Regions from separate parts of the Streptomyces sp. NPDC037203 genome, predicted to be linked through region 1. Evidence: riboswitches for the same ligand, from Rfam matches in the RefSeq annotation. Region 1 holds a riboswitch; the other holds the start of a gene.
The links. A riboswitch is a leader RNA that binds a small molecule or an ion and turns the genes downstream of it on or off. The one in region 1 is predicted to bind ZMP and ZTP.
Positions count from the first base shown of each region.

Region 1 (4,138 bases):
GCCACGGCTCCGGGCACTCGACGGGCCACTCCACGCACCACTCCTCGACGCACTACGGCTCCGGCTCCGGCGGCGTGCACCGCGGCGGCTTCGGCGGCGGCTCGCACAGCTCCGGCGGCTGACCGGGACCGCCGGATGGAACGCCGTACCACCACCCCCCGCCCCGGCTGGCAGCGCACCGTCGAGGAGCAGGGCCTGATCTACCCGCTCACCCGCCACCCCGACGGAAGCCTGCGCCCCTACTGGGACGAGAGCGCCTACTACGTCTTCTCGCTGCCCGAGGTCGAGGCGCTGGAGGAGACGGTCGCCGAACTGCACGCCATGTGCCTGGCGGCGGCGGAGCACATCGTGGCGCGGGGCCGCCTCGCCGACCTCGGCATCACCGACCCCGCCGTCGCCGCCGCCGTCACCGAGTCCTGGCACCGCCGGGCCGAACTCCCCTCCTTCTACGGCCGGTTCGACCTGCGCTACGACGGCACGGGCCCGGCCAAGCTGCTGGAGTACAACGCCGACACCCCCACCTCCCTGGTGGAGGCCGCCTGTCCGCAGTGGTTCTGGATGGAGGACCGCTTCCCCGGCGCCGACCAGTGGAACTCGCTGCACGAACGCCTCGTGGAATCCTGGCGCAGACAGTCCGCGCTGCTCCCGCCCGGCGGCCTCCTGCACTTCGCGCACTCCGCCGCCGACGAGCTGGGCGAGGACCTGATGACGGTCGCCTACCTGAAGGAGACCGCGGAGCAGGCGGGCCTCACGACCGACTGGCTCGCCATGGAGGAGATCGGCTGGGACACCCTCTCCGGCCGCTTCGTGGACAAACGGCTCCGGTTCATCCGCGCCCTGTTCAAGCTCTACCCCTGGGAATGGCTCACGACCGACGCATTCGGCGGGCATGTCCTGGACACCCTGGACAACGGCGGCGGCACCGGCGGCACCCTGTGGATCGAGCCCGCCTGGAAGATGCTCCTGAGCAACAAGGCCCTGCTGGCGGTCCTGTGGGAGCTGTACCCCGGCCACCCCAACCTGCTGCCCGCCCACCTCGACGGCCCCCGCGACCTCGCCGCCACCACCGGCTACGCCGCCAAGCCGCTGCTGGGCCGCGAGGGGGAGGGCATCACCCTGCACCCGGCGGGCAGCCCGCCCGCCGTCCGCCCCGACCCCTGCTGCTACCAGCAGCTCGCGACCCTGCCCGCCTTCGACGGCAACCACGTCGTCCTCGGCGCCTGGGTCATCGACGGCGAGCCCGCGGGCCTCGGCATCCGCGAGTCGGCGAGCCCCGTCACCGACGAGTACGCCCGCTTTCTGCCCCATGTGATCCTCTGAGCGCCGCCGTCCGCACCCGCGCCCTCGCGCTCGCCCGCATGGTGGACGCCGGATCTCGCCGCCTCCACCCGGCCGGTACGCTGAGCCACGGGCCGTGACTGGCGCGCAGGGATGGGACGGACCATCGGGGAGCGGCCCGCGGGAAACAGTGCCGTGCGCCTGGGCCGAACGTGAACGCCGAAACGCACCCCGTCCGGAGGTCCCCATGCCAGAGCAGCACCTGTCCACCGAGTCCACCGCCTTCCGCGCCGCCCTCGACGTGATCCGCGCCGTGGAGCCGCGCGTCGCCGACGCCATCGGCCAGGAGGTCACCGACCAGCGCGCGATGCTCAAGCTGATCGCCTCCGAGAACTACGCCTCCCCGGCGACCCTCCTCGCGATGGGCAACTGGTTCAGCGACAAGTACGCCGAGGGCACCGTCGGCCGCCGCTTCTACGCCGGCTGCCGCAACGTGGACACCGTGGAGTCCCTGGCCGCCGAGCACGCCCGCGAACTCTTCGGCGCCCGGCACGCCTACGTCCAGCCGCACTCCGGCATCGACGCCAACCTCGTCGCCTTCTGGGCCGTACTCGCCGACCGCGTCGAGGTCCCCTTCCTGGCGAAGACCGGCGCCCGCCAGGTCAACGACCTCACCGACGCCGACTGGGCCGAGCTGCGCCAGGCCTTCGGCAACCAGCGGATGCTCGGCATGTCCCTGGACGCCGGCGGCCACCTCACCCACGGCTTCCGCCCGAACATCTCCGGCAAGATGTTCGACCAGCGTTCCTACGGCACCGACCCCGCGACCGGCCTCATCGACTACGACGCGCTGCGCGCCCAGGCCCGCGAGTTCAAGCCGCTGATCATCGTGGCCGGCTACTCGGCGTACCCCCGCCTGGTGAACTTCCGGATCATGCGCGAGATCGCCGACGAGGTCGGCGCGACCCTCATGGTCGACATGGCCCACTTCGCCGGCCTCGTCGCGGGCAAGGTCCTCACCGGCGACTTCGACCCGGTCCCGCACGCCCAGATCGTCACCACCACCACCCACAAGTCGCTGCGCGGCCCGCGCGGCGGCATGGTGCTGTGCGACGACTCCCTCAAGGACCAGGTGGACCGCGGCTGCCCGATGGTCCTCGGCGGCCCGCTGCCGCACGTCATGGCCGCCAAGGCGGTCGCCCTGGCCGAGGCCCGGCAGCCCTCCTTCCAGGACTACGCCCGGCGGATCGTGGAGAACTCCCGCGCGCTGGCCGAGGGCCTGATGCGGCGGGGCGCCACCCTGGTCACCGGCGGCACCGACAACCACCTCAACCTGATCGACGTCGCCGGCTCCTACGGCCTCACCGGCCGTCAGGCCGAGGCCGCCCTCCTCGACTCCGGCATCGTCACCAACCGCAACGCCATCCCGGCCGACCCCAACGGCGCCTGGTACACCTCCGGCATCCGCATCGGCACCCCCGCCCTGACCACCCGCGGCCTCGGCACGGCGGAGATGGACGAGGTGGCCGGCCTGATCGACCGCGTCCTGACCACGGCCGAGCCGGGCACCACCAAGTCCGGCGCGCCGAGCAAGGCCGCCCACGTCCTGGACGAGAAGGTCTCCGACGAGGTCGCCCAGCGCGCGACGGACCTGGTCGCGGGCTTCCCGCTGTACCCCGAGGTCGACCTGGGCTGACGAACGCCCCGAGGGCCAGCCGGCCCAGGGGGTCGCGGGGCCGTATCCGCTGTGCGGCCCCGCCGCGGGGCGCGACCGGCCACGACGGTCCGCGGCCCCCCCCACGCCCCGCACCACCCCCCACCTCCCTGGGGCCGACCCCACCCCCGGCCGATGAGAGAATGGGCCACATGGCCCCCGCTGAAAAGCCCCGCGTGCTCTCCGGTATCCAGCCCACCGCCGGCTCGTTCCACCTCGGCAACTACCTCGGCGCCGTCCGCCAGTGGGTATCCCTCCAGGAGACCCACGACGCCTTCTACATGGTCGTCGACCTGCACGCGATCACCGTCCCCCAGGATCCCAAGGAACTGCGGGCCAACACCCGCCTCGCCGCCGCCCAGCTCCTCGCCGCCGGTCTGGACCCGGAGCGCTGCACCCTGTTCGTGCAGAGCCACGTCCCCGAGCACGCCGAGCTGGCCTGGGTGATGAACTGCCTGACCGGCTTCGGCGAGGCCAGCCGGATGACCCAGTTCAAGGACAAGTCCGCCAAGCAGGGCGCCGAGCGCGCCTCGGTCGGCCTGTTCACGTACCCGATCCTCCAGGTCGCGGACATCCTGCTGTACCAGGCCCACCAGGTTCCGGTCGGCGAGGACCAGCGCCAGCACATCGAGCTGACCCGCGACCTGGCCGAGCGCTTCAACGGCCGCTTCGGGCAGACGTTCACGATCCCGTCGCCGTACATCCTCAAGGAGACGGCGAAGATCTACGACCTCCAGGACCCGGCGGTCAAGATGAGCAAGTCGGCGTCCACGCCGAAGGGCCTGATCAACCTCCTGGACGAGCCGAAGACCACCGCCAAGAAGGTCAAGAGCGCGGTCACCGACACCGACACCGTCATCCGCTACGACGCGGAGGCCAAGCCGGGCGTCTCCAACCTGCTCACCATCTACTCCGTCCTCACCGGGAAGCCGATCCCCGAGCTGGAGCGGGAGTACGAGGGCAAGATGTACGGCGCGCTCAAGACCGACCTCGCCGAGGTCATGGTCGAGTTCGTGACGCCGTTCCGGGAGCGCACCCAGCAGTACCTGGACGACGCCGAGACACTCGACGCGATCCTCGCCAAGGGCGCCGAGAAGGCCCGCGCCGTCGCCGCCGAGACCCTCGCGCAGGCGTACGACCGGGTCG
Region 1 covers NZ_JBVJUC010000005.1:336,140-340,277, forward strand. The annotation lists gene ACZ7EC_RS17550 (hypothetical protein) at 1-122, shown strand, start outside; gene ACZ7EC_RS17555 (glutathionylspermidine synthase family protein) at 136-1,320, shown strand; ZMP/ZTP riboswitch at 1,405-1,492, shown strand; gene ACZ7EC_RS17560 (glycine hydroxymethyltransferase) at 1,526-2,974, shown strand; gene trpS (tryptophan--tRNA ligase) at 3,145-4,138, shown strand, end outside.

Region 2 (4,138 bases), on a different contig from region 1:
CCGCGATGGGCTTCGAGACGGTCGCGATCGCCCGCGGCCCCCAGAAGGCCGACTTCGCCAAGCAACTCGGCGCCCACCACTACATCGACAGCACCGCCGCCACCCCGGTGGCCGAGGCGCTTCAGTCCCTCGGCGGCGCCAAGGTCGTCCTCGCCACCGCCGGCAACTCCGAGGCCATCGCCGCGACGGTGGACGGCCTGCTCCACCGCGGCGAACTGGTCGTCATCGGCGCGGACGTCGCCCCTCTCGGCATCAACCCGAACCAGCTCCTGATGGCCGCCCGCGTGGTCCGCGGCCACCCCTCCGGGACCGCGCGGGACGTCGAGGACACCATGGCCTTCAGCGTCCTGCACGGCATCCGCCCGATGACGGAGAAGGTCCCGCTGGCGGAGGCGGACGCGGCGTACCGGAAGATGATGGCCGGGAACGCGAGGTTCAGGATGGTGCTGGCGGAGGGGTGAGCCGGGGGAGCGGGGGAGTCGGCACGGGAGTGCGGGGCAGGTCGGGTACGGCCCCCGCCCCCGCCGGGCGCCGCCGGGACGGACCGAGCCGCGTCAGGCGGAGCCGCGTACGGCCGGGGCGGTCGAGCCCCGGACGGTGCGGCCGAGTGGGACCGGGAGGCCAAGTCCCGTGCGGGGCGGCCGTGTACGACCGGGTGGTCGACCCGCGTGCGGGCGACCGCCTGCGACCGGGAGGTCAAGTCCCGACGGGGCGACCGCGTTTGACCGGGCGGTCGACTCGCGTACGGAGCGACCGCATCGGCCGCGCGTTGAACTTCCGTACGTGCGAGCCGCGTACGGCCGGTGCGGCCGGGCCCCGCGGCCGGGCGAGGCGTGACCGCCCCGCCCGCCTTCGTCAGGCCGCCTCACGTCCCCCTGCGGCCCGCTCCGCCGCCGTCACCGTCTGCTCCAGCAGCGTGGCGATCGTCATCGGGCCGACGCCGCCCGGCACCGGGGTGATCAGCGAGGCCCGTTCGACGGCCGAGTCGAAGTCGACGTCGCCGACGTTCCCGGCGTTGTAGCCCGCGTCGATCACGACCGCGCCGGGCTTGATGTCCTGGCCGCGCAGCAGCCGGGGCCGGCCGACCGCGGCGACGACGATGTCGGCCTCGCGGACCGCCGCCGACAGATCACGGGTGCGCGAGTGGCAGTACGTCACCGTCGCGTCCCTGGCCAGCAGCAGCATGCCCACCGGCTTGCCGAGGATCGCGCTGCGGCCCACCACCACGGCCCGCTTGCCGGCCGGATCGACGCCGTACTCGTCCAGCAGCCGCAGGATGCCGCCCGGCGTGCAGGACACGAAGCCCGGCAGACCGAAGCTCATGGTGGCGAAGGAGGCGAAGGTGACCCCGTCGACGTCCTTTTCGGGCGCGATCGCCTCGAACGCCGCCCGCTCGTCGACGTGGTCGCCCACCGGGTGCTGGAGCAGGATTCCGTGCACCGCCGGATCGGCCGACAACTCCCGCAGCGTGCCCACCAGTTCGGCGGTGCTCGTCTGCGCGGGCAGGGCCACGTGCCGGGAGGTGATGCCGGCCTTGCGGCAGCGGTTCTGCTTCATCCGCACGTACGTCACGGACGCCGGGTCCTCGCCGACCAGCACGGTCGCGAGACACGGCGTGACACCGGTCCGTGCGGTGAGCTGCTCCGCCCTGCGCGCGGTATCCCCGACGATGCGGCGGGCGAGGGCGGTTCCGTCCATGAGACGGGCCTGGGTCATACGGCACACTCCTGAGCTGGATCGATCCGACTCGCCCAGGCGCGCGGCAACCACGAAGGGCCGCTCCCCGGTGGTACTCCACCTCAGCGCCAGTCACGGCCCGCGTACAGCGTAACGGAGGGGAGGACGCGGCCGAGGACCGGGCGCCACGCCTTCGCGGTACCGGGGGGCCCGCCGGACCGGGGTGGCTCAGCGCGACCGGCCGTGCCGCACCAGCCGGACGCGCGGCGACCGCGGCACCGCGACCCGCGGACGCCCCCGCACCGCCCTCAGCACCGACCGCAACACCGCCGTCGCCACCGGGACAGCCGCCCCCGAGACCGGCCCGCGGCGCCGGGGCCGCGCCCGGCCCACCCCCGCGCGGGCCGAGAAGGTCCAGGTCAGCCGGGAGCTGACCTGGACCCGTGCGAACCTCCTGGCTACTCGTCCCATGCCTGGATCAGGATCTGCTCGGCGATCTTCCCGTCCCGCAAGGTGATCATCGACTCGGCGAGGACGCGGGTGCCGTCGCCGTACTGGCAGGTCTCGGTGAACGCGGCGTGGTCGCCCTGCACCACACACCGGTCCAGCTTGTGGATCATGTCGCGGCGGTAGATGTCGTCGAGCATCTCGGCGATCTCGCCGCGGCCGTGCACGATCTTCGGGTGGCTGGGCTGGCTGTCGCGGTCGACGATGCGGATCTCCGCGTCGTCCGCGTACAGGGACAGCAGCGTGTTCCCGGTGTTCCCCTCGATGCCCCGGCGCAGTGTCTCGACGTCGAAGGCGGAGCCTGTCGCGGTGCCCATGGTGACCTCCTTCAGGCGCTCGCGGCCCGGCGCGCGGCGGACCGTACGGCCCCGTCTTCGAGCGTCCTCCGGCCCGGCGGCCCCGGCAAGCGCACGGGACGCGCTCCGCCTCACGAGTGAGCGCGGGCCGCCACCCGTGTCCGGCCGGACGCCCCGGCCGTTGCTGAAAGCATGATCTCAACACGCCGTATCGTCGCCGCCCTCGGTCTCGCCGCTGGGGTCACGGGCCTGGCCGCGCCCCTCGCCAACGCGGCCGACGCGAGCGCCACGCACACCGGGCAGATCAACCCCATGACCGTGCTCGACACGCTCACCACCGGCAACATCCCCGCCGAGCAGCGGGCGCAGCTGCCCTCGACCTCCGAGCAGCTCAAGGCCCTGAACCAGATCAGCCGGCTGGAACAGCTCAGCGAGCTGCACCAGGTCACCGACATCGTGGCGCCGGTGACGGGCCTGGTGCCGGCCGTCGGCTGAGCCGACCCGCGACGCGGGGCGCCGACCCGCCGGAGGCCGACCCGTAGTGCCGCAGCCGAGGGCAGGCTGGGAGCCGAGGCGTCACTCCGCTACCGAGGCGTCATCCCCGGCATCGAGGCGCGTCGTCCCCGGCACCGAGGTGTCACGCCGGGGCGCCGCGCAGTCGCGGCCCGCCGCCCGTGTTCAGCACCGCCCAGTCCCGCGCCACGGCGTACGCCGGGCCGGGGGCGGTGCCGGGCGGCAGGCCGGCCGCGAGCGTCCGGACCAGCGCGTCCGCCGGGCCCAACTCCAGCCAGACACGCACCCCGTCCCGGTGCAGCAGGGCCGCCAACTCCGTGAACCGCCGGGTCCGCGGGCCCGGCAGCCAGAACCCCGGCTCGGCGGTCTCGGCGCCGACCGGACGGCCGGTCACATCGGAGACGAGGGGGAGCCGCGGCGGGCTCGGATGGAGGGTGGCGAGCGTACGGCCGTAGGCGGCGCGGAGCGTCCGCGGCGCCGCCTCCTGCGGGGCGCCGTCCAGCAGCCGGGCCAGTGTGCCGACCGCGTGGCAGGCGTCCGCGAGCGAGAAGACCCCGGCGGCGTACGCGGCGGCCATCCGCCCGGCCCCGAGCCCGAACAGCACATCGGGCCGTGCGCCCCAGCTGAGCAGCAGCCGGTACTGCGCCACCTGGAGAGCGAAAAGCGCCGGCCCGGCATACGCCGCCCGGCCCAGCAGCGCCGCGGTCCGGGAGCCGGGGTCCGCGGACATCACGCATTTCAACGGCAGTTCGAGATACGGGTCCAGACGCGCGCACAGCTCGTCCAGCGACTCGGCGAACAGCGGGAAAGCCGCCGCGAGTTCACGTTCCGTTCCACGGCGCGGCGAGGCACCGGCCGAGAACAGGAATGCGGTACGTCCCTTACGGCCATCAGCGAGCATCCCTCCATGAAGACACGGCCGGGTAAGCACCCGGACCGGCCGGACTCCCGCGGCGCGCAAAGGGATTGCCATCAGCGAACGTAGCCCTCCGGTCCGATTCTTGCGCAATTCATAAGCGTCCCGCGGGCCGCGCGGGACACGGATACCGGGAGCCGGTGCGCCCGTGGTCCCGCGGTGCCGGAGGTGCGGGAGGGGGCCCCGGCCGGCGCCCCGCCGTCGTCCGCGCGCTGCCGCCGCTGCCCGC
Region 2 covers NZ_JBVJUC010000001.1:466,218-470,355, reverse strand. The annotation lists gene ACZ7EC_RS01945 (alcohol dehydrogenase catalytic domain-containing protein) at 1-461, shown strand, start outside; gene ACZ7EC_RS01940 (bifunctional 5,10-methylenetetrahydrofolate dehydrogenase/5,10-methenyltetrahydrofolate cyclohydrolase) at 856-1,716, opposite strand; ZMP/ZTP riboswitch at 1,743-1,823, opposite strand; gene ACZ7EC_RS01935 (nuclear transport factor 2 family protein) at 2,136-2,501, opposite strand; gene ACZ7EC_RS01930 (hypothetical protein) at 2,673-2,975, shown strand; gene ACZ7EC_RS01925 (acyltransferase domain-containing protein) at 3,118-3,894, opposite strand.
Region 2: another riboswitch for ZMP and ZTP. It lies ahead of ACZ7EC_RS01940 (bifunctional 5,10-methylenetetrahydrofolate dehydrogenase/5,10-methenyltetrahydrofolate cyclohydrolase); the one in region 1 lies ahead of ACZ7EC_RS17560 (glycine hydroxymethyltransferase).